One region of the Succinispira mobilis DSM 6222 genome, then DNA from elsewhere that is predicted to be linked to it. Evidence: riboswitches for the same ligand, from Rfam matches in the RefSeq annotation. Region 1 holds a riboswitch; each other region holds the start of a gene.

The links. Region 1 has a riboswitch for cobalamin ahead of cobT (nicotinate-nucleotide--dimethylbenzimidazole phosphoribosyltransferase). Riboswitches for the same ligand answer to the same signal wherever they lie in the genome.
Region 2: another riboswitch for cobalamin. It lies ahead of nikB (nickel ABC transporter permease); the one in region 1 lies ahead of cobT (nicotinate-nucleotide--dimethylbenzimidazole phosphoribosyltransferase).
Region 3: another riboswitch for cobalamin. It lies ahead of SUCMO_RS0105490 (TonB-dependent receptor plug domain-containing protein); the one in region 1 lies ahead of cobT (nicotinate-nucleotide--dimethylbenzimidazole phosphoribosyltransferase).

The regions. Positions count from the first base shown of each region.
Region 1 covers NZ_KB913028.1:1,412,497-1,423,427, reverse strand. Annotated here, with positions in the region: gene SUCMO_RS11000 (hypothetical protein) at 1-138, shown strand, start outside; partial or broken gene SUCMO_RS11760 (methyl-accepting chemotaxis protein) at 229-552, opposite strand; gene SUCMO_RS0106705 (sensor domain-containing diguanylate cyclase) at 1,260-2,606, opposite strand; gene SUCMO_RS10490 (Na/Pi cotransporter family protein) at 2,802-4,370, shown strand; gene SUCMO_RS0106695 (chemotaxis protein CheX) at 4,442-4,903, opposite strand; gene SUCMO_RS0106690 (response regulator) at 4,894-5,754, opposite strand; gene fsa (fructose-6-phosphate aldolase) at 5,978-6,622, shown strand; cobalamin riboswitch at 6,656-6,836, shown strand; gene cobT (nicotinate-nucleotide--dimethylbenzimidazole phosphoribosyltransferase) at 6,921-7,949, shown strand; gene SUCMO_RS10995 (nicotinate-nucleotide--dimethylbenzimidazole phosphoribosyltransferase) at 7,955-8,776, shown strand; gene SUCMO_RS10990 (EAL domain-containing protein) at 8,934-10,931, shown strand, end outside.
Region 2 covers NZ_KB913028.1:1,692,619-1,703,549, reverse strand. Annotated here, with positions in the region: gene SUCMO_RS0108040 (phosphoribosyltransferase family protein) at 1-129, shown strand, start outside; tRNA gene SUCMO_RS0108035 (tRNA-Thr) at 195-270, shown strand; gene SUCMO_RS0108030 (PocR ligand-binding domain-containing protein) at 809-1,852, shown strand; gene SUCMO_RS0108025 (oligopeptide/dipeptide ABC transporter ATP-binding protein) at 2,021-2,965, opposite strand; gene SUCMO_RS0108020 (ABC transporter ATP-binding protein) at 2,958-3,746, opposite strand; gene SUCMO_RS0108015 (ABC transporter substrate-binding protein) at 3,784-5,310, opposite strand; gene nikC (nickel transporter permease) at 5,390-6,220, opposite strand; gene nikB (nickel ABC transporter permease) at 6,222-7,166, opposite strand; adenosylcobalamin (AdoCbl) riboswitch at 7,260-7,390, opposite strand; gene SUCMO_RS0108000 (Na+/H+ antiporter NhaC family protein) at 7,603-8,907, opposite strand; gene SUCMO_RS0107995 (uracil-DNA glycosylase) at 9,082-9,756, shown strand; gene budA (acetolactate decarboxylase) at 9,815-10,561, shown strand; gene SUCMO_RS0107985 (anaerobic C4-dicarboxylate transporter) at 10,617-10,931, opposite strand, start outside.
Region 3 covers NZ_KB913028.1:1,138,634-1,149,564, forward strand. Annotated here, with positions in the region: gene pepT (peptidase T) at 1-44, shown strand, start outside; gene SUCMO_RS0105455 (hypothetical protein) at 141-341, shown strand; gene SUCMO_RS0105460 (helix-turn-helix domain-containing protein) at 948-1,376, shown strand; gene SUCMO_RS0105465 (replication initiation protein) at 1,567-2,253, shown strand; gene SUCMO_RS0105470 (sodium:proton antiporter) at 2,280-3,809, shown strand; gene SUCMO_RS10415 (EAL domain-containing protein) at 3,887-4,558, opposite strand; gene SUCMO_RS0105480 (cache domain-containing protein) at 4,565-5,968, opposite strand; gene SUCMO_RS0105485 (nucleotide sugar dehydrogenase) at 6,045-7,370, opposite strand; gene SUCMO_RS0105490 (TonB-dependent receptor plug domain-containing protein) at 7,527-9,455, opposite strand; cobalamin riboswitch at 9,596-9,735, opposite strand; gene SUCMO_RS0105500 (MerR family transcriptional regulator) at 9,818-10,654, shown strand; gene SUCMO_RS0105505 (hypothetical protein) at 10,736-10,931, shown strand, end outside.

The DNA of each region.
Region 1 (10,931 bases):
GTTGAGTTGAAATTTGTAGAGGGTAAATATCCAGAAAATCCTTCAGTTCAAGAACGATTAGGGAAAGAACGTGTAATTGTTGGCATGGCAATTATTGCGGATGATTTACAAATACGAAAAGGAATAAGTTTCCAATAGAAAAAAATATTTTTGGTGTATAAGTAACAAACAGCCCGCTACAGTTATTGTAGCGGGCTGTTTGCACAAAAAACTCGAGAGAGTATTTAATTAATCATTATACATATTTTGTGAAAGCTGAGAAAGTTCTTCGGAAATTTTAGCTAGTGTTTGACTTTTTAAAGATAAATTTTCAATGTTTTTGTAATCATTCTCTAAAGAAGAGTTAATTGTACCAAGATTTAATGAAACTTCTTTGATTAATTTATCCATTTGTTGTAAAGAACTAGTGATAATTTTAGCAGATTCAGCACTATCTAAGGCTAATTTACGAACTTCTTCCGCTACAACTGCAAAACCGCGACCCTGCTCACCAGCTCTTGCCGCTTCGATGGCTGCATTTAATCCTAAAAGATTGGTTTGCGAAGAAACATTGCGAATAAAAGTTACAATTTCATCGCTCTTTTTCACAGCTAGGTCTAATTCCAGGCCAAGTTTGTCTAATTTAGAAATTATAGAGAAAAAACTTTTTGTGTTTTGGGCGACTTCTTGCATTGAGGAGTTGAAAGTTTTAGAAGATATGGCAAGTTCATTAGCAATAGTAGTGACTTTATCGTAAACATCAATAGTTTGAGTGGTAGTTACACAACCAACAGTTTTGTTTCCTTCTTTGAAAGGAAAGGCACAGGCGATATAAGCGACGCCATAAGTAGAGTCAGCCCTAGAGACTATTTTTATTATTCGCTTGCCTGATTCTAGACAATTTTTGCTTACTGCTCCTTTAACTGGATCACCTGGTTTATTTTTTAAATCTAGAGCATTAGCGGGTATATAGTTGGTATAAATATTATTTTTGATTACAGAAATGCCGATGTCTTCGGCTAAAATTGATTTAATGTGTGGCGCTAGAATTGCAAACATATCTAATAATTCAATTGCAGTATAATTCATAAGTAACACTCCTTAACAAAGATTTTATTAATATTTGAATACGCGCTTAGAATAATGTCTTATTATATTGTATTATTTTAAAAGATAATAGTCAACGAAACCGTATGATGATGCTTTGGAAAATATAAATTAAAACCCCAGCCTGCCATTTATATTAAGAATTGCCGGTTGGGGGTTTTGGGGTAAGAAGATTAAGAAAGTGGTTTATAAATTTTTTCAGTCTGAACATCTTCAGTATAGAATTTATATGCGTTTTTTCCTTGAGTTTTAGCTTGATACATAGCGTTATCAGCTTTTTTAATTAAAATCTCTTCATTGTCAGAGTGATTGGGGAAAATGCTAATACCAATGCTGCAAGATATATGTATACTATGATCATTAATAATAAATTGTTGGCCGATTGAATTTTGAATTTTTTTAGCAACGATTTCCGCATCGTGTATAGTATTTATTTTGGCTAAAATAAGGGTGAATTCGTCACCTCCCATTCTAGCAACAGTATCACTTTCTCGGACGCATTTTTTTAGTCTATTGCCAACTTCAATTAGCAGTAAATCACCAATATTATGACCGAGATTATCATTAACACTTTTAAATCCATCTAAATCTATGAACATAATGGACATCATATAGTTATAGCGTTTAGCTAAATTTATATAGTCATGTGCCTTTTGATAGAAAAATCGACGATTTGGTAAATCTGTTAACCCATCATAATAAGCTTGATACTTAATTTTTTCTTCGTATTTTAGTCTTTCGGATAAATCGCGAGCTACGGCGGAATACATTATTACTTGTCCACAATCATCTTTTATAGCGTTAATCATTAACCACAAAGGAAAAAGTTCACCGTTTTTACGTTTATTCCATATTTCTCCTTGCCAATTGCCATTTTCAAACAAAGAAGACCACATATCTTCATAAAAACTGTCATCATGTCTACCTGATTTGAGGATTCTTGGTGTCATTCCCAACAACTCTTCAAGAGAATAGCCAGTATTTTCTAAATAAGCAGGATTTGCCAGTTGAATTACGCCTTGAGCATCTGTTACGACAATTCCATCAATAGCAGTATTAAAAACTTGCAGTGCGAGTTTTAAACGGTTTTGAATATGTTGCCAATCAGTGATATCGCGGATGGCGACAATTATATAATATCTTTTTTTACTCTTAAATAATTTTATTTTACTTTCGACAAAGAGCATAGAAGAATCTTTGCGTTTGTATTGGCGCAACCCTAAATCTACGACTCTGTGTTGCAAAACATTATTGATATTTAGATTAATTTCAGCAGAATCAGCAACAATAATATTTTCTATATACAAGCTTTGTAAATCAGCAGGACTATATTGCAACATTTCCCAAAAGACTTCATTAGCCTCAAGAATTTTATGACTATGTGCATCAAAAATATAGAGAGCATCTAATCTATCACTAGCATTAATAAATGCAGAATAATAATACTTGCTTGTCAATAATATTTTTTTATTATTACGAGTATTAAGTAATTTTTTTATTAATTTATTGTTAGTTTTCAAGTTAGACCCTCCTATACTATAGAATTTGGGGCCAATATTATTGATATAGACTAATTATATATCAATATATAAAATTTAAAAAGTAGTAATAAATAAAAAAACTATTTTTTGGCAATATTACAAATTTATTACTTTCGAAAAAATTAAAAACTATGATATACTGTCAATAAATATCTAGCGAAAGGAGAGGAATTTGTGTTAGCTACGGTAATTGGTGGAATTGGGCTTTTTTTACTAGGAATGACATTAATAACAGATGGACTAAAGATAGTAGCTGGTGACAAAATTAAAACTATTCTAGGAAAATTAACAAATAAAATTTTTTCGGCAATTTCCTTAGGGGCGGTTATTACGGCAATAGTTCAATCATCTAGTGCCACGACAGTAACTACAATTGGTTTTGTAAGTGCAGGATTGTTAAGTTTTCGTCAAGCAATAGGGGTAATCTTGGGTTCGAATTTAGGTACAACTAGTACAAGTTGGATTGTTGCGACTATTGGTTTGAAAATTAAAATTAGTATGTTGGCTTTTCCACTAGTAGGAATAGGTGTAATGCTGAAAATGCTGTCTAAAGATAGATACGCGTCTATGGGGATGATTATGACTGGGTTTGGGTTACTATTTATTGGAATAGACACATTGCAACTAGGAATGAAGGAACTCGGGCAACATATTGATTTAAGTGCTTTTGCAGGAGACACGATTGTTCAACATTTCTTTTTGGCTATAATAGGCATAATAATGACCGTTATAGTACAGTCATCCAGTGCAGCAGTAGCTACTACCTTAATTGCTTTAAGCGCAGGAACAATTAATTTATCACAAGCAATGGCGCTGGTGATTGGGCAAAATATTGGAACTACAGTTACGGCAGCTATTGCCTGTATTGGCAGTACAATTGCTGCGAAAAAAACAGCTTTTGTCCATGTTTTTTTTAATATAGTTACTGGAATAATTGTATTCTTGTTAATTCCGGTATTGACAATACTTATGAATAAACTAACATTAATCGCGGCAATAGAAGAACCAGTTATTGTTTTAGCTATTTTTCATACGGCAGTAAAACTATTTGGAATTATTATCTTTTTACCATTTATTGAAACTCTAGCTACTTTTACTGAAAAATTAATTCCAGAAAAAAACAACGTATTAACAAAATATTTAGATGAAACAGTTGCGCAGTTTCCAGCAGTTGCAATGGAAGCTTCATACCGTTCGGTTGTAGAAATAACTATTTTTGTTTTAAATGCTTTTCCAAAAGAAATAAATTCGCAAAACAAGGGCGAGTTAAACTTAGAAATGGCTAAGTTGGCCTTAGAAGATATTCGTAAATTTTTTAAAAAAATACCGACAATGCCTGTTAACTCGGAAGATTTTCAGCGCTATTTAGCTATTGTTCATAGTACTGATCACTTAGAGCAGATAATTGAGTTATTACAAGAAGAATATAAGGCAGAAATTGTCTGTTGTTCTGAAATGTTAAAAGAACCGAGATATATATTAAGTGAAGAGATAAAAATTGCGCTGGGATGGTTAGAGAGTAAAAAGGTTATTGAGGCACCAGCCGTAATTGAAGAATTAACAAAATCATTATATAACGAACGTAAAATTGGTCGGGAAAAAGTGCTATTAGATATTGCACAAGGCAATCTGTTGCCAGAAAAAGGCAATGAAACGATATTAGGTTTATTATGGCTAGATAGTTTGGGCTACCATCTTGCAAGAATAATAAAGCATTTAAACAATTCTCGACCGATAGACTAATAAAAAAGATTGATACCATAGAATTTAATCTAGCGGTATCAATCTTTTATTTTAACTTATTGGAATTAGAATTAAAATAATCCGACGTAGACATTAACTTTAATGCCATCGGCTGAAAAAGTTACAGAGAGAATTTTGGGAACTGAAAGTCTAACCTGCCCCCCAGGACCTAAAAGTAGGGTTGGTGGCGAGATATCCAAACCTGTTATTCCAGAGGTTGCGAATATTGTACAAGAATTAGCGCAAACCATATTCGCCATTTCAGATATAGCACTTTGGGCTAGAGAATCTAGCTCAGTTACGGGCATTCCCATCATCATTTTAGACGCAAATTGTTTGGCAGAATCCAAATCCATACCTATCAAGATAGCTCCCTTAAGAGGACCCATTACACCGATATTAATCATTATTCCGCTATTATCGAGGGTGGATCCTTCTAAGTTTGTAGAAATTTTTTCTATTTGTTGGAAACCGATTTGCGGTAAAATAGTCGTAAAAGCTGTTAAAATAGGATTGATTGCATTTACATCCATAGCACATTTCCTTTCTTAAATCCAATACTTATGTCGATATCGCCAAAATCAGTTTGAGCAGAAATCATACGCACACAAATATTAGGACTAACTATTTCGGTAGTTGCACCATAAAAAACACTTGGAGGAGCTACTCGTAGACTTAAATTTTTATCCTTTTTATTGATCATTGAACAGGCGATTCCGCCCACGACATTGGCAAATTCCGCGGCCATGGCAATAATTTCTTCGCGATTTTTAGGTTCGCGGCGCAACATATTGGTGGCCATTTTTTCAGCGGTATCTTGGGCGATATCAAGAATAAATGTCCCAGGATAGCGGCCAATTATACCAATAACTACAGCAATTCCTTTAGAAAAACTAGGTTTGCAAATTTCTTTATCTAAATAGGAAGCTGTAGTTTTGGTCATACGTGTAATACTTTGTGAAAGAGCTTCTTTACAAGTTTCAAGACTCCAAGCTTCTAAGTTTTGATATAAAACATCAGGTGAAAGGACATTTTTGAAAATTCTAGCTGCAGTTTCTGCATCAGCAGGTTTTTGAATATAGCCCATAATACCAGTGCGACGAGCTTCTGATTCGGTTTCTTCGTCTTTCATGGAACTAATTAAAACGATGCGTGCACTAGGATCATGTGCTAAAAGGGCTTTGCTGCATTCGAAACCATCTGCTCCTGGCATAGCAATATCCATCGTAACGATATCGGGTTTACAATTTTTATAGGTTTCGATCAAGGATTCAATTGAGTCAGCTTCACCAACAATTTCACAATTAAACTCACGTAAAGTATCAGCAAGAATTGTGCGTGAAAAGGGCGAATCATCAACCATCATAATTTTTATTACACCCATCTTATAAATACCTCCAAATATTATTCTGTACTGTCCTGAGGAGTAAAAAGCCATGAAAAACAAGAAATTCTTAGGATTAAATAACTACAATACTCTATAAAATAACTATAGCAAAATAATTGTGTAAAATCAATAATTTTACGATAGAGAACTTAAAAGAGGATTTTGTAAAAATATGTAGAATAATTTAAAAAAATAGGTTTGATTATTAGGAGGCGGTGGAATGGAAATTTTTTTAGATACGGCAATAATAAAAGAAATAGAAGAGTTTGTAGCTTGGGGAGTTGTTGGTGGAGTTACCACTAATCCTAGCTTAGTGGCAAAGAGTGGCGAACAGTTATCTGAAGTAATAAAAAAGATTGCGGGATTAGTTTCTGGACCAATAAGTGCAGAAGTAATAGCAACTGATTATTTGGGGATGATTAAAGAAGCTGAACAATTGAATAAGTTAGCATCCAATATTATTATAAAAATTCCAGCTACGGCAGAAGGACTAAAAGCGGTCAATGTATTAGCTTGCAAAGGTATAAAAACAAATGTAACATTAATTTTTAATTTAGCTCAAGCATTGCTTGCTGCAAAAGCTGGCGCAACTTATGTGAGTCCTTTTGTGGGGCGATTAGATGATATTGGTGAAGATGGGGTTCAGGCAGTAAAAGAAATAATACAAACCTTTAAACTATACAAAATTAAAACAAAAGTTATCGCTGCTAGTGTAAGAAACTTGCAACATATAAATTTATTGGCTCAAACTGGAGTTGATATTGCTACAATTCCTCCTAGCCTAGTCAGAGATATGATTAAGCATGAATTAACCGATAAAGGAATAGAAAAATTTTTGCAAGATTATCAAAATAGCAAGAGTTGACCATAGCAAAGAGTTATGCTATAATAATTTCCAATTGAATATTTCAACCAAGGTGTCACATAATGTGAAGAATAGGGAAGTAGGAGCATTGAAAAATGTGTAAACGCGGGCCCACCACTGTATCGAGGAGATTTTACGAATGCCACTCTTAAGGGGGAAGGTGTAAAATTGATGAATCGGGAGCCAGGAGACCTGCCTTGAGTTGTTAAAAGTTTTTGTGGAAAAGAGACTTTTGAAGGGAAACTTTCAAAAGTCTCTTTGTTTTTTAATAAAGAATATGATAAACAGTGAGGTAAAGATGAATTTATTGACGAAAACTCTAAAAAACATTAAAAGTGTGCCATCTTCAAATTGTGAAAATATTAGTAGTGTTATACTAGAGCAAAAAAAATTTGGTAGACTTGCTCAGATGGCACGAAAATATATTGCTATCAAAGGAAATAAGTTTTGTACAACAATAAAACATTGTATGGTTATAACTTCGGCAGATCATGGGGTAGCTAAGCAAGGAATTAGCGCTTATCCAATTGAAACGACAATGCATATGACGGCTAATTATTTGATAGCTAAAGGTGGAAGTGCTAATGCTTTTGCAAACTATTGTCAAGCGGATATGGTAGTCGCAGATGTTGGAATTGCAGGAGATATGGAGAATGTACCTGGGCTGTGGCAACGTAAAATTGCTTATGGAACGCAGGATTTTACTGAAGGACCAGCGATGAGTAAATTAGAAGCAATAAAAGCGATTGAAGTAGGGATTGAGATTGTAAATTCTAAAGTAAAAGATGGGTATAACTGCTTTAGTTTAGGGGAGATGGGTATAGGCAATACAACCTCAAGTGCTGCAATTGTGGGAGCTTTTACAGGTATGTCACCCGAAGAAATTACAGGTCGAGGGACAGGCATTTCTGACAGTAGAATGCAAGTAAAATTAGATGTTGTGCGTAAAGGACTGGAAATAAATAGGCCAGATATTAAAGATGGTATTGATGTTTTAGCTAAAGTAGGTGGTTTTGAGATCGGGGCGCTTGTAGGTGTGATACTAGCGGCTGCGGCAAATAGCTGTCCAGTTATTATTGATGGGTTAAATACAACTGCTTCAGCCTTAATTGCTCAAGCTATGCATAAAAATGCTAAAGACTATATGTTTGCCTCACATTTGTCAGGTGAGCCAGCACATATTATAGCGTTGAATACACTTGGCTTGCAGCCATGTTTAGATATGAAAGTAAGATTAGGTGAAGCTATTGGCGCATCGATTGTAATGGAAATGTTAACAGGAATAACAGAAGTTTTAGAAAATAGTAAGGAGGAATATTTAAAGTGATTGAGATGCAAATACCTGCCTTAGATTTTGTTGCTATGAAAAAATGTCAAGTTAGAATCGACAATTTAACAAAGCCCTTAAATAGTCTGCATTATTTTGAAATAATTGCTAAAAAATTAGCTGGCATTACTGAAAATCCTAGCCCTAAAATTATTCCAAGAAAGATTTTGGTGCTTAAGAAAGAGGAGCAAGAGGTAGATTTACCTTTAGCAATATTTGCAAAACGTGTTCAGGCTCCAATAGTCAGTATATCAATACCAAGATTGAGAGAACTATCAACAGGAACATATTTCAAAGAAAGTTTGAAAATATGTAGCGATTATATCCGTGAAGAAAAGCAAATAATTGGCTTAGGACAAAATGGAATTGATGCTGAAAAAGATTGTCAGTTGATATTTGACTATTATTGCCAAAATGAAATAGAACAAATGCCTTTCAACAAAATAGATAAGGGGATTGTATTTTTAAGTAGCTTGATTATAGCAGCAGCACAAAAACGTTGCTTAGTTGTTTTGGATGGATTGAGTACGAGCTTAGCAGCTTTGATTGCTACAAAAATAAATCCCAAAGTTAAAGATTATTTGCTTGCCTCACATTATTCCATATCTCCAAAGCAACGTGAAGCCCTAGAACTATTAGACATTCCTGCGTATTTGCATTTAGACTTACAAGGAGATTGTGGGCTCGGAGCAGCTTTAGGAATATCGCTAGTAGATGCAGCTTTACATATGCTAAATGATATGAAAACCTTTGGAGAAGCAGATGTTGCTGTGGCCAATGATGGACCTGGGGCGATAAAGCAGAATAAAAATATAAAAGATATGTAAAAAACAAGTTAAAATTAAGACGAATCCTTGTTAGCTAAAAAATATTTAGCTAACAAGGATTTATTTTGTTTGATAAGTTAGGGCTTTACCTTTTAAAAGATAGTAAGATATAATGAATATTAATGTAAACTTAATTTTGGAAAAGGAATATAAAGATATGAAATTAACAAAAATGAACTACTATTTTGAAAAGATTAAAAATATATCTTTGGTAGAAAGAATATCGCTAATTCCTTTGATCGCAGTATTTTTAGCGATTGCCTTAATTTCATACATTTCTGCTAACAATATCAAAGATAGTATCATTAGTGAAATGCAAACCAATGGAGTATTCCTGTCGCAACAATTCTCCAGTCGAATAACTGACCGCAAAGCTGCTATTGATGTTTTAGAAGAACAATTGAATGAAAAAATAAGAATTGCAGCTAATATCGTAATAAAAGACGCGGAAAATTTGAATAATACAAGATTATTACAATTGGCTAAGAATTTGGATGTTGATGAATTATATTGGCTAAATAGTAAAGGCGAGGTTGTATATGCTACTATACCTGGGTATATTGGTTGGCAAACTACAATAAATCATCCACTAATAGCTATAGTACAAGGTCAAAAAGAGTTAATGGAAAAAATTAGACCTGATTCTAAATATGGCAAGTTACTAAAATATGGTGCGGTTAGAGCTGAAGATGGTAGCTTTGTCCAAGTTGGAATATCAGCAGCAAGAATAAGTAAAATGAATGAAAAGTTTAATTATCAAAAACTAGTGCAGAGTTTAGCTTTAGAAAAAAATATAGTATATGTGGGTTTTGTAGATTTAAACTATAGAATAGTTGCGCATAGTAATGAAGAACTACAAGGAAAACAATTACCAAGATATAGTTACTTACAAAAGGTCATAGAAATAGGTGATTATCAAGCGCAAGAAACTGTTGATACGACAACGGCAACCGAAATTTATGATATTTTATTTCCTGTGATAGTTGAAGGTCAAATTGTGGGTGCCTTGCAGCTAGGCTATTCGATGGAAAATGTTAAAACAGAAGTAGAAAAAAATAATTTAAAAATTTTGTTGTGGGGTACTTTTATTTTAGGGTTGTTAAGTTTTTCTTTGCGAAAGGCTTTAAAAAAACAGATTATAAAACCGATTGTTGATCTGGAGTCAGACATTAAAGCTATATCTATAGAAGATGATATTGATTATCGTCTGCCTAAAATTGAAAATGATCCGTTTTTACTTTTGCGTCAGGCAATAAATAAAAACCTAGATAAAAGTCAAGAATACTTTGCTAAAATGCTTGATAATCAGGATGAATTATATGCAGCAAATGAAGAGCTAGAGGCAGTTGTTGGGCAACTTTCAGCTAGTGAAGAAGAATTGCAAGCTCAATATGAGGAAATACAAGACTACGCAGAAAAGATGAAAGCTTTAAAAGAAAAGTACACACTTGCTGTAGAAGTAACAGATAGTGTAGTTTGGGAGCTAAATATTTTAGAAAAAACGATAATTTTTTCTGAAAATTTTAGGCAGAAAACAGGGATGGAAGAAGATAAAATAGCTTTAATAAACTTTATATCTGAGGTAGTTTATGAGGCGGACAGAGAATTAGTAAGAGAAAGTTTAGCTAACTATCAATATAAGACTCAAAGTGCAGTGCAAGTTCAATTTCGTATTATAGATAAATTAAATAGACAGTATTGGTATTTAATGCGCGGAAAAAGTTTCAATGATGCTTTAGAGTGTCGTTTAGTTTTAACGGGTGTATTAGTTGAGATTAGTGATTATAAACGCCAAGAAGAATATATTCGCTTTTTGGCAGATCATGATCAACTAACCGAACTTTATAATAAACGTAAATTTGTTGAAAAACTTGCTATAGACTTAGAAAAAGGCAAAAAAGGTGCAGTTTTATTATTGGATATCGATAATTTTAAGAATATTAATGATACGCTGGGACATATTTACGGAGATAAAGTTTTAAAAAATGTTGCAGATATTTTATCGAGAGTTGTAGGCGAAAAATCTGCAGTTTATAGGTTTGGTGGTGATGAATTTTTAATTAGATTAAACGAGCAGACAGATTTAAAAGAAGTAGAGAAGCTTATTGTTAAAATTAATGAAACTGTAAAACATGACAATATGGTTGAGGGGATA
Region 2 (10,931 bases), 280 kb from region 1:
GCTATGAAGCGCTTAGTAGAGAAATGTGATGGAAAAGTTTGTGGACAAGCTTTTGTTTTAGCTGAAGATGAGGCCTACAAGCGCGAAGATATAATTTATGCAGCGGTTATTCCGATAATGAAAGATTAAATGAATTTTTATAAAACACTTGACTGAAATTTAATTTAGGTGGATAATAATACTGCAATTATTTTGCTACTGTAGCTCAGTTGGTAGAGCAGCTGATTCGTAATCAGCAGGTCGCAGGTTCAATTCCCGTCAGTAGCTCCAAGTAAGTAAAGTCTGTATAGTGATATACAGACTTTTTTCTTTTTTGTGTATAGAAAACCATGGATTGTGCACATGGTTCCGAAAATCTTAAAGCTATACAATAGCGATAGTTGAAAATAAAGTACAAATATGGGAAAGGTCAAGTTTGTTGTAAAGGATACTATATTAACACAGGGGCAAGAAATAGAGAAACATAAGAAAAAAATGCTTTTAGAATGAAAATGGAGTTTTTTGTAAAAGAGTAAGGAATATAAGGGGAAGATGATTTTTATAAATAGGCTAAATCGGTTTAAATAGTTAAATAAATTATTATGATTGATATAAGGCTTGTTACTAGAAGTATTGTTTCATTTTTCGGAATATGCTACAATTAATTAAAATATTGACAACAAATTAGTTAGTTGGTACTTACTGAAAAGACTTATGTTTTTTAAAACGCCTACATTTCAAAATCCGAAACAGAAAGATTTATTTTCAAAGTAACTAAAACACAAAAAAAGTGTTTTTAGCTATAAAAAATAAGAGGAGTGCAAAGAGTATGATGCAAAATTCAAAAACAAAAAATATTCAAGATTTGCAAAACATTAAATTGACAGATGTAATTGATTTGGAGTTTTTGCAAAGATTTCAAGATGATTTTGCTAAGGGGGTTGGACTTGCTAGTGTAACTGTTGATACAGATGGCAATCCTGTAACTAAGCCAAGTAGCTATACAAGATTTTGCGATCATACTCATTCTACGGATTGCGGAGATAAGCGTTGTGCGGCTTCACATAAAAAAGGTGGAGAAGAAGCTGCTCGTTTAGGTCGACCTGTAGTATATGAATGTCACGCGGGTTTGATTGATTTTGCTGCTCCGATTTTATTAGAAGGAAGACAAATTGGTACTATTTTAGGGGGGCAAGTGCTAACAGAATTACCCGACGAAGCGAAATATCGTAGAATTGCTAAAGAAATAGGTGTAAATGAAGAGGAATATGTAAAATCGGTGCAAGATATTCGTAAGTTGTCTAAAGAGGGGATTGAAGCTGCGGCTAATGTATTATTTATAGTCGCTAATAATATGTCTAAAAGTGCTTACCAGCAACGCAAATTACAGTCAATATCTGATGTCTTAAATGATGGAATTGCGCAAATATCCTCAACCATGGAAGAAATGGCAGCTTCTGCAGGAACGGTTAGCGAAAATCAAAACAAATTGAATTCGGAAATAAAAAATGTAGATGTAGTTACAGCACAAATTAATCAAGTAATGGATTTGATTAAAGAGATTGCGGATCAAACTCGATTATTAGGATTAAATGCAGCGATAGAAGCAGCTAGGGCCGGAGAAGCTGGTTTAGGGTTTAGTGTTGTTGCACAAGAAATTCGTAAATTAGCCGAAGATTCTAAGCAAACAGTAGGTAAAATAAAAGAGTTTACCACTGTGATTCGGGATTCTGTAACTAAAACTGTAGTTATGGGTAACGAAACATCTTCGACGGTAGAACAACAAGCGGCGGCAATTCAAGAAGTAACCGCTAGCATTGAAGAAATTCATAGTTTAACAGAGCAACTGAATCATTTAGCTAATGAAAAGTAATAAGTTTAATTTTTTAAGTTGAAAAAAATCAAGGCTAGACACTTTGTAGCAAAAAAATACAACAGGGTATCATTACATGATAACCCTGTTGTATTTTAGCATTATGAGCAATTGAAAATAAGCAAATAGTTTTTTTAAAAGACAATATTTTAAAGTTGAAGAAGTAGGTTAAATTAAATGGCAAGCAGCTTGATGCCCAACTTTAATTTGCTTTAAAACAGGTGGTTCGCTACTGCAAATTTCTTGGGCAATGGCACAACGACTTTGGAAAGGACAGCCTTTAGGTAAATCTATAGGACTAGGGATATCACCTTCCAGGGGTTCAATTATTTTGGTGTTAGAAGTAAAAACAGATTTTATCAAGGCTTTAGTATAAGGATGTAGAGCATCTGCCGATAGTTCATATTTTGTGTTATCGAGCATTTCTACAATATTGCCTAAATACATTACCGCTATTTTATGAGAAAAGCTATTTACTAAAGCTAGATCATGGCAAATAAACAAATAGGTTAGCTGTTTTTCACGTTGCAATTTTGCTAGTAACTCACAAATTGTATTTTGTACAGAAACATCTAGAGCTGAAGTCGCTTCATCAAAAATTATAATTTCTGGCTCTAGCGATAAAGCACGAGCTATACCGAGACGTTGGCGTTGTCCGCCACTCATGCTATGAGGATAGCGGTCTTTAAAGTCAGGTGGAAGCTCAACTAAAGTCAATAACTCGCTAGCTTTGTTGTCAACATCAGCTTTTTTAATTAAATTAAAATTCAACAAAGGCTCACAAATAATATCTTTTACTTTCATTTTAGGGTTGAAAGAAGATGAAGGATCTTGAAATACCATCTGTAGTTTGCGACGAGATTGCCTTGCGGCTTCACCGCTTAAGTTTAAGATATTAACACCATCTAAGATGATTTCGCCGCCATTGGCTGGAAATATTTGGGTAAGAGTGCGCATTAAAGTAGTTTTACCGCAACCACTTTCGCCAACAATGCCTAAAGTTTGCCCTTTGGTCGCTGTTAGGGAAATGTTATTACAAGCAGTAAGTGTTTGACCTTGCTCATTTAAGAACTTTTTGGTTAAACCTTTTATCTCTAAAATTGTATTAGACAAAACGTTTTCCTCCAATTTCAATTACTGAATCTAAAAGTTTTTGCGTGTATTCATGTTGAGGGTTTTTTATTACTTGCTCGCAGGAACCACTTTCAACAATAACTCCATTTTTCATTACGATAATTTTATCGGCCATAAAAGAAGCGACCCCGATATTATGCGTAACAATTATTATGGCGGTACTGAATTCTTTCTTTATATCCATCATTTGCCGAACTATTTGGGCTTGGGTAGTAACATCCAGAGCGCTAGTTGGCTCGTCGGCTAATAGTATTTTGGGATTAAAGGTAAGTGACATAGCAATGCCCACACGTTGGCGCATTCCTCCAGATAACTCAAACGGGTAAGAAGACATTATATTCTCAGGATTAGGTAAATGCACTTTAAGAAGCATTTCTGTAGCTATTGTATAAGCTTGATTTTTATCTAGATTAGGAGCATGATTTAAAATATAGTCTATGTATTGAGTACCTATTTTACGAATAGGATTAATCATATTACCTGTATCTTGAAAAATCATGGAAATATCATGGCCACAGAGGGCACGATTTTGTTTAGGCGTGTTTTTTAGAATATCAACGCCGTTAAACAAGATGGAACCGTTTGTAACTGTTGCTGCTGTAGGCAGGCAAGACATGATCGCTCTAATCAAGGTTGTTTTCCCACTACCGCTCTCGCCAACTATGGCAATAACTTCCTGCTCTTGCAGTTCAAGATTAACATTTTTAACAGTTGCATTACCGTTATAGCTAATATCTAAATCCGAAATTTTTAATAACATAGTTTTATAATTATCCTTTCGTAAATGGTAATATAAATTATTTTGCTGGTTTTATGTCTTTAGTGATCCAATAGTAATCAGCAGGTAAAATTTCAGCGCCAACGATATTAGTACTGTTAATCATATTAGTCTTAGGATAGCCAAAGAAAATTGCAGCGGCATCATCCATAAGAATTTGCTCCATACTTATAATTAAATCTTTTCTTTTGGCTGCATCGAATTCGATCGATAAGCTATCGCTTAAGGCATCATATTTAGGATTGCTGTAGCCTGCGCCATTTTGTGGGTTGCTACCGTTAATATTTGTCTTCCAATACCAATTCATATATATTTCAGGATCACCAGTGTTAGCAGTAATTATATTAGAAATTATTAGGTCAAATTCACCGCGTTGCCCCATACCGTCAAGAACATTGTAGTCAACATTTTTTAATTTAATGTCAAAGCCTACCTTTTTAGCATCAGCTTGAGTTGCTTCAGCAAAAATTGGCAATTCTGCTCGACCACTGTAATATACAAAGTTTAGAGTCAAAGGTTTTCCATCTTTATCAAGAATGCCGTCGCCATCACTATCTTTCCAACCCGCTTCTGCAAGTAATTTTTTAGCGCGCTCTACATTATATGCATTTTTATCAACTAGTTTATTAAAACCATAATCAAGAGAAGGTGGAATTGGCGCTTTCCCAGGAATGAAAGTATTTTTCAAAAGCACTTTACTGTAAGTTTCTCTATCTAGACTTGAAATTAAGGCCTCACGCACACGTTGGTCACTTAAAGGGTGTCCAGTAGCAACATTTAAGCGCGCTAAAGCTGTACGCAAAGAGGCAATTTCCGTTATATTATATTTGTCCTTTTTATTAAATAAAGACAAATCCCCAGGGGCAATATTTACAGCCATATCAACTTCACCAGATTGCAGGGCCATAGCTCTGGTATTGGCATCATCAATAGAAGGAATTTCAATGGTTTTAAAAGGCACGGTTCCATCCCAATAGTTAGGATTAGCTTCCATTATGGACTTAGCTTTAGTAAAAGATTTAACGACATAAGGACCAGTACAAATTGGACCTTGTTTAGCATAATCCCGATCTTTGACGCTGGTGTCGATAATTACAAATAATGGATCGGCAAGCATCCCAGGTAATCCCGGGCAAGGTTTGGTAGTTTTTATAACTAAAGTTTGCCCATCAGCAGTTATTTCAGCATATTCGAAAAAAGTTTTAGCGCGATTAGATTTAGCAAATACCCGCTCAAGAGAACTTTTTACAGCTGCAGCAGTTAATTTGTTGCCATTAGAAAATTTAGATTTATCATTAATTTTAAAAGTCCAAGTTAATTTATCCGGGCTGATTTGCCAACTTTCAGCCAGCCAAGGAGTATTATTCATTTGTTTATCAAATTTAACTAAACATTCACCTAGACCGTAACGAACTACTACCCAGGCAAAATAGTTATCTGTAGGTTCTAGACTATCGGCAAAATTGGTTACAGCAAATTTCAAGGTATCTTTGTTGGCAGCTTTATTTTTATCGCCGCCACCACAACCGAGAACAGATAAAGACATAAGACCAATACAGGTGATTGCTAAAGCTTTTTTTAAATTTTTACACACAAAAAACACTTCCTTTGTTTTTATAAATATTTTAATCTTCTTGGCGGGGGTCTAAGACATCACGGAGGCTATCGCCCCAAAGATTTAAAATTACTACAGTAACTAAAATTGCTAAACCGGGATAGAGCATTAACCAAGGCGCAGTTTGCAGTTGTTGGCGGCCTTCATTAAGCATTAAGCCCCATTCGGGAGTAGGTGGTTGGGCACCAAAACCCAAAAATGATAGACCTGCTAACTCCAGCATCATACTGCCAATATCAGTTGCAGCGGTAATAATCATTAATGGAAGAATATTGGGGGCAATATGCGTCCAAAGAATATGCGTTGGTTTGCCACCATTAATAATAGCGGCCTCAATAAAGTCGCGCTTTTTTATTTTTAAAACTAAGCTACGGGCTAAACGAGCATATTTAGTCCAGCTAACGATAGTTAAGGCGATAATTGCATTAGTTAAACTACCGCCCATAATTCCAGCTACAGCAATCGCTAAAATCATCCCTGGAAAAGAAATCATAATATCAGAAATTCGCATAATTACAATATCAATTTTTCCACCAAAATAGCCAGAAATAACTCCTAAGCTAGTGCCGATAATAAATACACTGGTAACTAAGGCTAAAACAGCAGTTAAGGAGTATTTAGCTCCGTAGAGAATACGCGAAAAACAATCACGTCCTAGTTTGTCCGTTCCGAATAAATGTTCTGCCGAAGGGGGTTGAAATGCATTTTGCAAGGTTGCATCAATTGGATTATAGGGAACAATTAGGGGGGCTGCTAGGGCTGTTGTAAATAATAAAACGGTAAGAATTGTATAAATTGCAAAAGGACGATTAGTTTTAAAACCAATTAATAATTTATCCATTTTAGTTACCTCCTTTTTTTAAGCGAGGATCGAGATAACTATAGGAAAAATCAACTAGAAGATTAATACACATATAAATTAAAGCAATCCAGAGAACGATACCTTGAACTAAATTAAAATCACGGTAGGTTATTGCTTCCACAGCTAAACGACCTAAGCCAGGCCAAGAAAAAACTATTTCAATAACGGCTGCTCCGCCTAATAAAGAGCCAAGAGACAGACCTAAAAGGGTAACTAAAGGTAGCATGGCATTAGGCAGAACTTCTTTAAATAAAATATGTTTTTCGCTTAAACCACGGGCACGGGCACCGATAACATAGTCTTGATTAAGTTCTTCTAAAATTGCCGTTCTGACTTGGCGGGTATATTTAGAGGACATCGCAATTCCTAAGGTTAAGGTCGGTAAGATAATTGTATCTAAGGCAACGCGACTGCCGACAATAGGTAGCCACCCTAAATGTAGTCCAAATAACCAAAGTAACATTAGTCCTAACCAAAATCCAGGAATAGAAATGCCGAAGAAAGTTAGAAAACGAACTGCAGCATCAAAAAAGCCATTACGTTTTACTGCCGCGAGAACTCCTAGAGGGACAGAGACTACTAGCATGAAGCCTAGAGACGCTAAGGACAAGAAGCAGGTAGCTGGTAAGCGTTCCCAAAGTATTGTGGTAACTGGTAATTTGGCCATAAAAGAATAACCAAAATCGCCGCTCACCGCTTTTTCTAACCAGGCAAGATACTGAAAAATAAAGGGTTTGTCTAAACCGAGTTCATGTCTTAGAGCTTCCACTTCTGCTTCAGTGATGAATAAGTCTTCGCCACCGGTGATCATTTGTTTGACAGGATCGCCAGGTGAAAACATAGTTAAGGCAAAAGTTAAAAAGCTAATTCCCAGCAAAACCAATAATATTTGGCCAATTTTATAAAGTAATTTTTTTTTCAAAATAAACCTCCTTAGAAAATATAAAAATAAAAATCTCCTGTTGCTATAGTAAGCAGCAGGAGATTTTAAATTACAAGGTAAAAGCAATCATAAATCAAGCTGCTTTCCCGTCACTCGCAGGCAAAGCACTAAAATTAAAGGCAGCGATCTGACTTACACAAAATTGTGTTTACAGTGGCGTGACCGTGTCGGATTTACACCGAACTTCCCTTGATTTAAGCCTAATTAGGCACCTTTAACTATAATATTATGTTTTAAGAAACTAAATAAGATAAGGACATTTTAGCATATACCAGATATATAGTAAAGCTGGAAATTACTTTTTGTAAAAAACACAAATATTTTTGTAAAAAAAGCAACAAAATAATAAAAATTATTTTACTGATGTAACTTATTTAGCTTAAATATAGTGTCAAATGGAGACAGTGATGATGAATTGTTAGGTGTTTTTTTTGCTGATAATATTTATTAAAGCAAATATTCCCATTAAAATTGGATAGAATAAATAAGGCAGAATTTCAATGGGGGCAAGGGTTAAGCCCACAGCAGTAGCGCCAGCACTAGCATACAATAGTTGGGCTCCATAAGGAATAATCCCTTGCCAGACAGAAGTGAAAATATCTAAAAGTGCCGCTGTACGGCTCGGAGAAAGTTTATATTCATCAGCGATATCTTTTGCAATTGGACCAGCCATAACAATGGCAATAGTGTTATTGGCAGTTGAAATATCTACCAAGGAGCTAAGCGCAGCGATACCTAGTTCAGCACCTTTTTTGCTGCGAACACGGTTTTTTATGGTCGTAAGTAAATAATCAATCCCACCATTTTCTTTAACTAAACCAATGATTCCAGCGACAACAATTGAAATAACGGTTATATCATACATACTCATAATTCCACCAGTACCGTCTTTGCCGCTCGCGATAACGGAAAAAATATTACTTGCAGCAATCGAATTAGTAAACACACCTATTATAATAGATAAAATTGTGCCTGCGATTAAAATTAAAAAAACATTTAATCCGGATAGTGCACCAACTAGAACTACTAAGTAAGGCAAGATTTTCAGTAAATCATAGTTTAAGTTTTCACTAATGCGATAATTAGCATTCCAAGCTAAAAAAAGAAATAAAGCGATAGTTATAATTGCAGCTGGCAGGACAATAAAGAAATTTTCTTTGAATTTATCTTTCATGGCACAGCCTTGTGTACGAGTGGCAGCGATTGTGGTATCAGAAATCATTGATAAATTATCTCCAAACATTGCACCGCAAACTACTGCGCCAATGCACATTGCACCGAGAAAGCCGGTTTTTTCGCTGATGCCTACGGCAATAGGGGTTAAAGCTACTATGGTTCCTACAGAAGTGCCCATTGCCAAAGAAATAAAACAGGCAATAACAAACAAGCCCGCTACGGCTATTTTGGCTGGTAAAATTGATAATCCTAAGTTTACAGTGCTTTCTACACCACCAGCAGCTTGCACAGCCCCAGAAAATGCTCCTGCTAAAATAAATATTAGACACATAATCATAATGTTTTCATTGCCCATGCTTTTGGCAACAACTGCAAGTTTTTGGTTGAAGTTAAGCCGGCGATTTTGTAAAAATGCAATAACTAAGGCAATTAAAAAAGCAACAATTGTCGGTAGTGCATAGAAACTATTTGCAATAATCCCGCTACCGATAAATAACAAAAGAAAGACGATAATAGGCATCAAGCCACTGAAATTTCCTTGGTTCATATATTAGTCCTTTCATTAAAATGTTTACCTATAAAAAACAAAACAAAATTATTGTAACATAAAATTAGGGTGACTGCCAATTTACTTTTGAACACCTTTGATAAAGTAAGCTATTGTAAAATATGATTTTCAATAGTAAAATTTAGCATAGTAGGTTAGGAAGGAGCAGTATGAATGGCGAAAATAAATAATGATTGGTTAACTGTAATTGGCGAAGAATTTGAAAAGCAATATTATTTGAATTTAAGACAGGTTTTAATAAAAGAATACAATAGTAAAGTTATTTATCCAATAGCTGAAGATATATTCAACGCCTTTCACTTTACGCCTTTAGAGAAAGTAAAAGTTCTGTTAGTGGGGCAAGATCCTTATCATAATCCAGGTCAAGCCCATGGGCTTAGTTTTTCCGTAGCACCTAAAGAAACAATTCCGCCTTCTTTGATGAATATTTACAAAGAATTACAAACAGATTTAGGCTGTTATGTTCCCAATAATGGTTATCTTGAAAAATGGGCAAAACAAGGAGTTTTATTGTTAAATACAGTGTTAACAGTACGAGCGCACCAAGCAAACTCGCATCAAGGATTGGGGTGGGAATTATTTACTGATGCGGTAATTAAGGCTGTAAATAAAATAGAACGTCCTGTAGTTGTTTTCTTATGGGGGAGACCAGCCCAACAAAAAATTTCATTGTTAAATAATCCTAAACATTTGATTTTGCAAGCGCCTCATCCAAGTCCACTATCAGCATTTCGAGGTTTTTTTGGGTGTAAACATTTTAGCAAGGCTAACGAGTTCTTAACTAAGCATGGTTTAGAGCCTATTGATTGGCAAATTGAAAATATCTAAAAATGATAACAAGGAAGTGAATGTATTGCAAAAAAAATGTTTTAAATTAATAATAGTTATGTGTTTAGTATTTTTAAATTTTAGTTGGGCGGAGGCCAAAGAGCTAAAAAGTTTGTACCAAGTCTCGACTATAAATGCCTTGTTGAGTGGTCATTATGACGGGGAAATAGATATGCAGACATTAAGTAAATATGGAGATTTTGGCATAGGAACTTTCGATAAATTAGATGGAGAAATGATTTTTTTAGATGGACAGGTTTATAAAGTAAAAGCAAGTGGAAAAGTAGAACTTGTAGCTAATAAAGTAAAAACTCCCTTTGCCGCAGTAACTTATTTTACCCCTGAGATTAGTCGGGTTATTTTTAATGTGGAAAATTATGAACAGTTGCAAACTAAATTAAATGAAGTAGTAAGTGATAAAAATTATTTTTATGCTATTAAAGTATCTGGGGATTTTAAAGAAATAAAAACAAGAAGTGTGCCTAGTCAAGAAAAACCATATAAACCCTTGGTTGAAATAACTAAAAACCAACCTGTTTTTGAATATAAAAATATAAAGGGCACAATTTTAGGATTTTATTGTCCAGCATATGTTGCAGGAGTGAATGTTCCAGGTTATCATTTGCATTTTCTGTCGCAAGACAAAACTAAAGGGGGGCATTTATTAGCGGCTAGTTTGGGTAAAGCACAAGTTGAAGTTTGTAAAATAGACAAATTTACGATGCAATTACCTCGGGAAAATAAGCTGGAAAAGTTAGAACTCCTAAAAGATTATTCTAAAGAATTACTTGTGGTAGAGAAGTAGTATAAAAAGAGGTAAGATAGAATTCTATCTTACCTCTTAAAATTTTGGAATTTCATTAATATAAAATTTTTACTAAAATATAACCTACACTGCAACCAGTGAAAATTCCGATTAATCCAGGGATGATAAAGCTATGATTAATTACAAACTTACCAATTCCAGTGGTACCAGAGCGGTCAAAGCCTATGCAGGCTAAGTCTGATGGATAGGTAGGAAGAATAAAATAACCATAACAAGCCGTTATAAAGGAAACAATAACTAAAGGACTTACGCCAACACTAAGAGCCATGGGCACAATAATTGCTAAAGCTGCAGCTTGTGAATTTACTAATTTGGAAACAAGTAATAAAACTACAGCATACAGCCAAGG
Region 3 (10,931 bases), 270 kb from region 1:
TGTTAGAAATTGTTAAATTGATTTATACTAATAAAAACAAATGAAGTTGATTTTAAAATAAAAATTTCATCGAATATAAACCATTATGATATAATTACTTTAAAAACCAGCTTAATACAATGTAAAGGAGAATATTAACTATGAAAAAAGTTACGTTTACCTTTGTTGGGCAAGATTCGGAGATTATGGCAGAAAAGTTATATAACTGGTATGTGGACGGTGGCTTAGAAGATTTATTAGTAGATACTTTGACTGAAGAAGGTCCGGCAAGCGTAGAAACCTTAGAAATTGATAATGCAGAACGAGAAATTATATTAAGTTGTACCTATAAAAATATGTAATGGCTAAAACCAAAAGGTAATTCTAGAAAAAAATAGCAGGAATATGAATAAAAAACTAAGAAGGTAATAGGATTAAAAGCTTATTACCTTTTTAGTTTTTGTTTTTGTAGTAGACAAATATTGTACATTACAATTGTTATAATAAAAAAATATGGACTTTTTGTAAAAGAATATGGCAGTTTTTTTATATCTTTATTTGTAAAAATATTTAATTATTGCTCTTATAGGACAACATAACCAATAAAATTATTTATACAATATAAGTATTAATAGTTAAATGATTTTTCGATAAAAAAAATGCTTAATAATGGGATGGTAATAAATATTAATAATAAAGCAAGAATAATTTTTTCTGAACTAAATTCCGAAGTTTCTAGATTTAATTCTCGATATAAAACACAACAGCAGCATAGTAAAAATAAGTAAATTATACATAAGATAGTCTCTATTTTTATCACATCCTTGAGGTTTAGTGAGATACAAGTACATTCTAAAGGATAAGAAGGAAAAAAGGTTGTTCTAATAGGAGAAAGCTAAGAAGTTTTGGAATTTTAACAGAATGAATTATTTGAAAAGTTTATTTGAATATTAAATGGGAGTAACAATATGAAAAATAAAGATAGGTATAAATTAATTCAAGAGTTGAAAAACACTTCCTGCATAAAACATTTTATTGCTAAAAATAACAAAGAGTTTAAAAAAGAAAATTTCTCGGAATACTTAGATAGAATTTTAAAGGAAAAAAATCTAACTAAAGCACATGTTATCAGAAAGTCGGGTTTAGAACAAAGTTATGCGTATCATATTTTTTCAGGGGACAGAAATCCATCTAGAAAGAAAGTTCTAGCATTAGCTATTGCTTTAGAATTAGATATAGCTAAAACACAATATTTGCTAAAATTAGCTAATGTAGGCGAGTTATATATTCGTAGTCAGTGGGATTGTGTTATTTTACATGCATTGAACAAAAATTTAAATGTTATAGAAACAAATCAATTACTGGAAGAGTTAGAGGAGACGGAATTTTTGGAATAAACAATAGGTGCTTAATTGAATAAATATTATAAATACAAATAACAGAACTGCTATTTAATATAATGGTTCTGTTATTTGTGTTTAAGATAACTATAATGATAAAATAAAAAAAAAAAATAAAAAACTAGGATTTACAAAAAACTAGTTTTCGTGTTATATTTTAATTAGTATATTATGAGGACGTGATTTTTTGGCTGTTAAAAGTAATTTATTTCTGGATTTTTTTAATAAAGCTTATTTTGCTCAATCTTTAAAATTAATAGAAGCTAAATATAAATTAGATTTGCTTGAACAAAAAATTATTGAACAAATAATTTTAAAAATGGAAAGCAATGATGAGAAATTTGTAAAATTTGAAAATCATAATTTATTGCAAATTTGTGGACTGGAAGAAATTAAAGGTCAACAAAAAATAAAGGATGCCTGTAGACGTTTATTGAGTAGAGTTTTAAGTCTTAAAGATAAAAATAATGAAACAAGACAAACACACTGGGTGCAGTCAATAGTTTATCAAGAAAAACATATTATTATCGAATTGAATTGCTATTTAAAACCATTTTTACTTCAATTGAAAAGTATTTTGATATATCTTAATAGTAAAGAATTAATGAAAATGAAAAGCCAATATTCGGGTGGGATTTATATCTTTTTAAAATATTATTATGAAATAAATCGGGCGAATAAAATACGTTTTACTTTAATAGAGCTTATAGAATTATTAGGTTGTAGCTATAAAAAATATTTTGATTTTAGAGTTAATGTTTTAGATATGCTGGAAAGGGATATAAATAAAAATACTGATATGCAAATAAGATATTTTCCTGAAAAAATAGGACGTAAGGTAGAATATATAAATTTCGAATTCAGTATAAACTAAAAAATTAAATAAGTGGAGGATGAAAAATGGAGAAATTTTCTAAAAAAGTTGTTAAAGACAGGATTTTAAAGGTATTAGGCATATTAAGTATTATTTTTTTTATACCTAGTATCTCGTTCGCAGCTGGTGATATTCAAAGTGTTTCCTTCCCTTTGTGGAGTATAATTCCTTTTGTCGGTATTTTGCTATCAATAGCAATTTGTCCAATTGTAAATATGCATTGGTGGGAAGACAATATGGGGAAGATTAGTTTATTTTGGACGTTGCTGTTTGTAATTCCTTCAGGCCTGCTGTTTGGGTTAGAACAAGCTTGGTATGAATTTCTGCATATTATGATAGTTGACTACATTCCGTTTATTATTTTAGTTGCGGGACTTTTTGTTGTAGCTGGAGGGATAAATGTTGCAGGAACATTGCCAAATACTCCTTTATCGAATTCTTTGATAATTTTTTTAGGGACTTGTTTATCAAGCATTGTCGGTACAACAGGAGCTACAATGCTTGTAATTCGTCCTTTGATAAGTGCAAATATTAATAGAAAAATGAAAGTTCACACGATAATTTTTCTGCTTTTTTTAGTTAGTAATATTGGCGGTTCGTTGACACCAGTAGGAGATCCACCCTTGTTTTTAGGATTTCTCCATGGCGTACCTTTTTTTTGGACTTTAAATTTGTTTAAACCTTGGATTTTTAATGTTACTCTTTTATTAATAACTTATTTTATGTTAGACAGTTTTTTTTATCGCAGAGAAAACAAAGAGTTATACTATAAAAGAAAAAAAATGTCGAGTTTAAATTTCTTCAAAGGATTTTTTAGCTTAGAAAGTCCAAGTGAGAGCGTGGGCGAAAAAATAAAGATTCACGGCCTTCATAATTTAGTGTTTTTGGGTGGTATTTTATTAGCGGTCATTCTTAGTGGAGCATTAGCTCATAATCCGTTATTTTTTGATGTAGCGGCAAATAGTGCTAAGGGAATAAGTTTAATGAACTATCAAGGGCATGAATTTAAACTTGGTTATTTAAATTTGTTGCGTGATGTTGTTATTATTTTTATGGCTGTATTGTCTTTAAAATTTACTAGTAAAGAAATAAGAGCCGCGAATAAATTTAATTGGCATCCAGTTCAAGAGGTAGCCTTATTGTTTGCAGGGATATTTGCCACAATAGTTCCAGCTTTAAAAATTCTCCAGGAGCGAGGTGGAGAACTCGGTGTAAGTTCGCCTGCACAGTTTTTCTGGATTACGGGAATTTTATCGAGTTTCCTTGACAATGCTCCTACATACCTTGTTTTTGTAAGCATTGCCGGACAAATGGGGGAGACTATAGGTATCATAACAGACTTAGGTATAATAAATGAACACGTTCTTTTAGCAATTTCTTGTGGGGCTGTTTTTATGGGCGCCAATACTTATATTGGCAATGCGCCTAATTTCATGACTAAATCGATTGCTGAAGAAAATGGAATAAAAATGCCCAGCTTTTTTGGATACATGCTTTGGTCAGGAGTAGTGCTAATCCCATTATTTTTGCTTAATACGGTGTTGTTTTTCAGTTGATACATTTTAGTAAAAATAATTAAGATGCTCGCCATAAATCTGTTTAGATCTATGGCGGGCATCTTGCGTAAAAGCTGTTATTGATATTTTTTGAGAAAATCTAATAAGCTATCAGATTTTAGGGGTTTAGAGAACATAAACCCTTGAGCTTCAAAACAATTATTTACTTTTAAGAAGTCTAGTTGTGCGTCAGTTTCAATGCCTTCGGCAATTACCTTAATTCTAAGGTTATTAGCTAAGTCGATAATTACTTTAGCTATTACACCACTGTCTTTTTCAGGAATGTCTTTTATAAAGGAACGATCTATCTTAATTTTATCAACAGCAAAGCGCTTCAGATAAGAAAGAGAAGAGTAACCCGTACCAAAGTCATCAATAGCAATTTTTACACCCATTCCTTTAAGTTCGTCAAGAATTAACTCACATTCTTGGTGATTATCCATTAAAATTCCTTCAGTGATTTCTAGTTCTAGAAGGTTTGCGGGTAATTTAGTTTCCTCTAGCACTGAGTTAATGAGGGTAATAATATAGGGATTTTTAAATTGCAAACGAGAGATATTTACTGCGACAGGAGTTTCAAAACCTTGCTCTAAAAGAAACATTGCAAATTTGCAAGCAGTAATTAATACCCATTCGCCGATAGGTATAATTAAGTTTGATTTTTCAATTAGTGGGATAAAAAGATTTGGTGGAATTACAACATTAGAATTACTAGGTTGCCAACGAATTAGCGCTTCTAAACCAATTATTTTATTTTACAATCTATCAAATAAACAAATAATTATCCCATTATTATTTTGAAAAGAAACTTCTTTTACAATTTGTCCGGTTTTTAAAAGTTCTTGCAGTAAGTGAGCTTTGCTAGATAAAATTTTATCAATAATGTTGACTTTATCGAAGTCATCTTTGGGAGTAATATTTAATTCTTCAAAAGCATTGTTCTTGTATAAACAAGTATAGCTTTCATCTAAAATAAATATTGCTTCACGAGTTCCTGAAAGTAATTTCAAAATCATTTCCAAGCGTATTTGGATCATCGTTCTAATACTTATTTCTTCTGATAAAGCTAAGTTGCGCTCATCAATTTCTAAAACATGATTAGAAATTTTCTGCGACATGAACTTTAAACTGCGAGCAAGATTTCCTATCTCATCTTGACGCAAGAGCAATTCATTTGGCAAAGTTATCGATAAATCATTTTTGGTAAAATTTTCTAAGGCATTAGAAATAATAACAATAGGTTTAGCAATGGTTTTTTCTAAGTAAACTAGGAGGATAGAAATAAGGATTAATACTAAAAATAAAACCAGGATATTTGTAAAAAGGAAACTTTTTAAAGGCGCATAGACTTGGGATTCGGGAATAATGGCGGCTACAATTAAATCTGAATTTTCGATAGGAAGATAAGCTAGATACTTATCCTCACCTTGATAAGTATACTCAATTAAGCCGCTTTTTCCTGAAAGAATAGTGGAAGAATTTTTTTCCAGTAAATCAGAAATGTTTACCTCATTCCAATTTTGAGAAAAATCATATTGGGGATGATAGATAATTGAACCGTCCTTTCTAAGTAAAACAGCGTAACCCTTATCGCCAATTTTATAATTTGACATTATCTTATAAATATCATCGAGCATTAAGTCTAAGCCTGCAACACCAACTTGGATACCATCTTTAAGTAATGGAATAGAAATTGTAAGTACTACTTTTTTGGTTACAATGTCGATATAAGGACTGGTAATTGTAGCACGATTGAGGTTTTTACTCTGTTTATACCAATTTCTTTCGCTAAGGACATAATCAGCAGGGGGAGCATATTCGTAGATATTAGTAATTAAATCATTGCTTTTTAGGACACCAATATAAACTAAAGCAATATTATTGTCGTTTTGTCTTATTTGTTGGAGGCGATTGTTGATTTTAGGATAAAGTGGGTCGGTGAATTTGGCAGTTCTATCATTTAATCGAGACGCAATTGTCGCAAAATCAGGGCTTTTCTGCATTTGCTCTACAATGATTTGGTAAGTGTTCATGAATAATTGAACTTCTGTAGCGATTTGTTTGGCATCCTTTAAAAGGGAGTCTTTATTAGTTTGTTCAAAATACTGTTTATTTTTAAGGTTGAAAAAACTGGCATAAATTATGAAAATTAATATAATTTATGCCAGCAACGAAAAATATTTTTCGAATAATACTTGTCTTAAATAAATGCATTATCTTGACCTCCAATAGAAATTAAAGGTTCCAATAACGATAGCCTTTTTGGGATATCGCGTACTTATCTAATATACTCTTTACATCGATAATAATTTTTTCTTCTTGCGGTAATTGAGAATTAAAATATGAAGCAATCTTATCTAACGATAAATTTTTGAATTCTTGATGGGCAACTGCAAAAATCAGACAATCGGCGTCATGAATATCTTCAAGGGTATCAAGTTTTAGACCATATTCAGAAGCTGTTTCATCAACATCAGCCCAAGGGTCAATAATAATTGGGTTGATACCATATTCTTGTAAGCGGGTGATTACGTCAGTTACTTTTGAATTACGAATATCGGGACAATTTTCTTTAAAGGTTATTCCCAAAATATATACTTTACTTTGAATAACTTTCTTATTGGCAAGGACTAGTTCTTTAATTACAGCATCAGCAATGAATTGCCCCATCCCGTCATTTATTTTTCTGCCAGCTAGAATTATTTGGGAATGATAGCCTAGTTTTGCTGCTTGATAGATAAAATAATAAGGGTCAATTCCGATACAATGACCACCAACTAGGCCAGGATAGAATTTCAAAGCATTCCATTTGGTATTCATAGCTTTTATAACTTCATTTGTGTCAATTTTCATTTTATCAAAAACCATTGCTAATTCATTCATAAAGGCAATATTAATATCTCGCTGACTGTTTTCAACTACTTTAGCAGCTTCTGCAACTTTAACACTTTCCGCACGATATACTCCAACTTCAATAATTAGTTCATAGACTTTAGCTACGATATCGAGGGTGGAGCTATCTAGACCAGCAACAATTTTAACTATGTTTTCTAGTCTATTTACTTTATCACCAGGATTAATTCGTTCCGGAGAATAGCCAACTAGAAAATCTTGCCCGCATTTTAGACCAGATTCACGTTCAAGGATAGGAATACATATATCTTCGGTAACTCCTGGATAAACAGTGGATTCGTACACAACTACAGAGCCTTTAGATAGATTCCTGCCGAGAATAACACTGGCATTTTCTACTGGACAAAGGTCAGGTGTTTTGTCAATGTTAATTGGTGTAGGAACAGCAATAATATGGAAATTAGCCTCACGCAAACTAATTGCAGCATCTGTAAAGAATATCTTGCTATGTTTTAAGGCTTCAGAACCAACTTCAAAAGTTGGATCAAGTCCTTGTCGGTATAAATCAATTTTTTCGGAATTTAAATCAAAACCAATTACTGCAATATCTTTCTTGTCGAATGCTACAGCTAAAGGCATTCCTACATATCCTAGACCGATAACTGATAATTTAGCTTGTTTAGTTAATAATTTTGTATATAAATCCATAATGGCACACTCCCAACTACAAATATCTGAAAATATCTCTGTATTAAAAGTATTATATCATAATAGTGGAAAAATTTCGTCGATTTTTTCTAAGTTAACTAAAAATTGCCTTGAAAATAATTTTCAAGGCAATTCGTTATCAACATTGTTCCTAAGTTAGAATTTATACTCAACGCCTACTTGGATATTGCGTCCTTGCGCAGAGTACCAACTGCCATCTGGATTCATGTCATACATTTGGTCGGTATAAAATTTATCGAAAAGATTATTAATTTTTATAAAAGTATTGATATTTTTATTAGCTTTATAGTTAAATGCTAGATCATATAACCAAAAACTTTGCAAATTACTAGCAGTTTTAGTGGCGTTAACTTTACGCCCAGGACGATTTAAAATTCCCTTGGCACTTAAAACTGCATTAAATTTATCTTGGTTATAGTCTAAACTGATATTCCAGGCTCCAGTTGGAATATAGCCATCGCGGTTGGCATAAGTTTTGGCGGTTTCAGTCCCTGTAGTTGTATGTGTATAGCCAACCATTAAATCTAGATGTTTGCTTAATTCCTGACTGAGGTCAACACTCCAACCACGAGATTTTTCTTCCCCAGTATTGTAATATTTTACAGTTGTATTATTAAAGGCTAACATATTATCAGCTTTGCGTTCATAGGCATTAAAGTTTACGGTAGTAGTATCGCTAAATTTATGTTTTACGCCAAACTCAATATTATCACCTTTTTCAGGGGTTAGCCCTTTGCCGCCATATTTTGAATATATTTGAAATTGATTAGGCGCGACAAAAAATTCTTTAAAGCTTAGATAATAATTAGTTTTTTCATTTTGCAAATAGCCTAGAGTCAAACTTTTGGCGGTATTACTGCCGTATTCGGAATGATTATGATAGCGAATACCTGGAGTTAATGTCCAATTTTGAGCAAAGCGCCATTCGTCTTGGAGATAGAAAGCCCGATTAGTTAGTTTAATTCCTTGGTAGGCATCAGTGGTACCATAAGAGGTCGAAGAATACCTATTTACACGATCTTGATAATAATCAAAGCCAGCAACTACAGTATGATCTTTACTAGTATGGGTAAGTTGTTCACTAAAACCGCGTGTTTCTAAATCCATTAACCAGACTGAACCCGGATTTAAATAATTGTCATTTAAGAAATTTACATTGCGGTACAAAGAGACTTGATTTGAAAGATTTTTGCTAAATTTATTTTGATAACTCATACTTAGTTTATTATTATCTTTTTTGCCGAAATTTTTTGTAGTGGCTTTTAGCCCACCGGTTGAAGGGCGAATGTAATCGGACTTGTATTTTTGGTAATTAAAAGTTAAAGTAGAATCATCTTTAAATTTTTTGCCCAGCTTCAGATCGTAAGTATCTGTATCTACATCTTGGATAATTTTATTACCACGGCCATCTTTATAGTCGCCTAACTCATTTTTTTGAGCTGCAACTGTCCAAAAATAGTCATTAGCGTTACCTTGATTCATAATTTTATAAGTGCGTTTGTTGGCACTACCTAAAATTGTTGATAAAGAAGTAGTGCTCGAATCTTTACTAGCTTTGCGGGTGATAATATTAATTACCCCGCCGACAGCATCGGCTCCATATAGCGTAGATGCTGAACCCTTGAGCACCTCAATGCGCTCAATAGTATCCATATTGGAGAGTTCTGAAGGAGAAAAAACGCTTGAAACAGAACCATTGACATTAACGCGCATGCCATCAACCAAAACCACAATTTTATCAGAACCATTAATGTAGAGTCGGTTAGAGGTGTAATTATCACCGCTAGCACTATAATTTTGCAAGTTTACGCCAGGGACTGTTTTTAGAGCATCACCTAAATCGGTATAATGATTTTTTTCTAAATCTTCGCGGCTGATTACACTGATGTTGGCTTGAGTTTTAAAAACTTCAGTGGGCAGCTTATTGGCCGTAACAACTATTTGCTCTAGAGCAAATTCAGGTAGTTCTGAGGACGTGTTGTTAGCTAGGGCACAGGGGGTTGAGAAAATAAGACTTGATAAAATAAGGACCGATAAATGTTTGCTTACAGATGTTTTTTTCATTAAAAATTAGCACCTCTCCTAAAAATTTTAATTTCTGGCAAAATAAAAAAGCCTTTCTTAACTAAAAGAAAGGCTATATAATAAACAGCAATGCAAAAAATATGCAGTACTTTTACCAGCACCCATCTCTCGTAGGTTATTTGCTAGGAATTTGATAGGTAGTTATTCTGACTTAGATTAAGCGCAAATTGCTTGGCTTATCATTACAGTGGCGGGACCGTGCTAGAATTTCACTAGCTTATCTATTAAATCTTGCGATACCGTATCAATTATATTAAACTGTTAAATAGCTTTGTTTGTAATTTGCAACAGACAAGGTGAGTATAAACTATATACTAATAGTAGAGTAAAGGAGTTTTTTTGTGAATAAGAAAACAGAAATGTATTTTACCATAGGCGAATTCGCGAATCTTTTTGGCGTGTCTAAACAAACTTTATTTTATTATGAGCGCAATAAAATTTTCGAACCTGATTTAGTAGAAGAAAATGGCTATCGTTACTATTCTTTACATAAATATTATATTTTTGAAGTTATCATAACTTTGCGTAAATTGGGGTTACCACTTCAAGAAATATCTGATTATGTTAAAAATCGCGATCTTGATGCTCTACAAGCAATTTTTAAAAAAAAATTAAGTGAATTTGAAGAAGAAGTTCAGATTTTACTTAAAAATAAAAAAAATCTGCAGACTAAAATAAGTCGTCTTGAACAAGTAAAACAAATTAGAATAGATAAAATAACTTTAGAAAATGTGCCGAAAGAGTATTTGATTGTGGACGATTTTCGTAAAAACACTGTGTCTTTAAAAGAAAAAATAGGTTTAGTAGCTAAACACAATCTTCCCTTTGCAACTAGTAGAATTTTAAATGAATATTTAATGGGTTATATTCTAGAAAAAGAACAATTGCTTAATAATAGTTACACAAATATAAATAAAATTTTTACGCGAATTAGTGAGCCCACGGAGTACCAAAACATTACAATTAAGCCTGCGGGTTTATATGCTACGATATTTACACCGGATTGCTGTCATGCAAATTATGGTAAAGCAATAAAAAAGCTTAAAGAATTTATCGAACTTAATAAATTGCAAATTGTGGGAGAAGGCTATATTAGCCAACTGAGAAATCATTGGTCGACAGCTAATCCGCAAGAATATGTAGCTCAGATTGCTTTGCAAGTTGATTATTTAGATTAAAATAAAGGCTTGACTCTATATGCGGTATATACTCTAGAATGATAACTGGGTTAACCTAAAAATTTATAATGAGGTGATTATATGCATACTAATAAAGAAACTGGACATCCCAAATATGAACTGCCTGATAATCCACACGCTAAGCACCGCTATGCTAGTGCAATGAAACATGTTGAAGCGGCAAAAGCTGCTGGAAAAACAAGTGAAGAAATTCATGAAATATTCCACAAAATTATGGCTTTTGATCCAATGAACATTGAATCTATTCCTACAGATG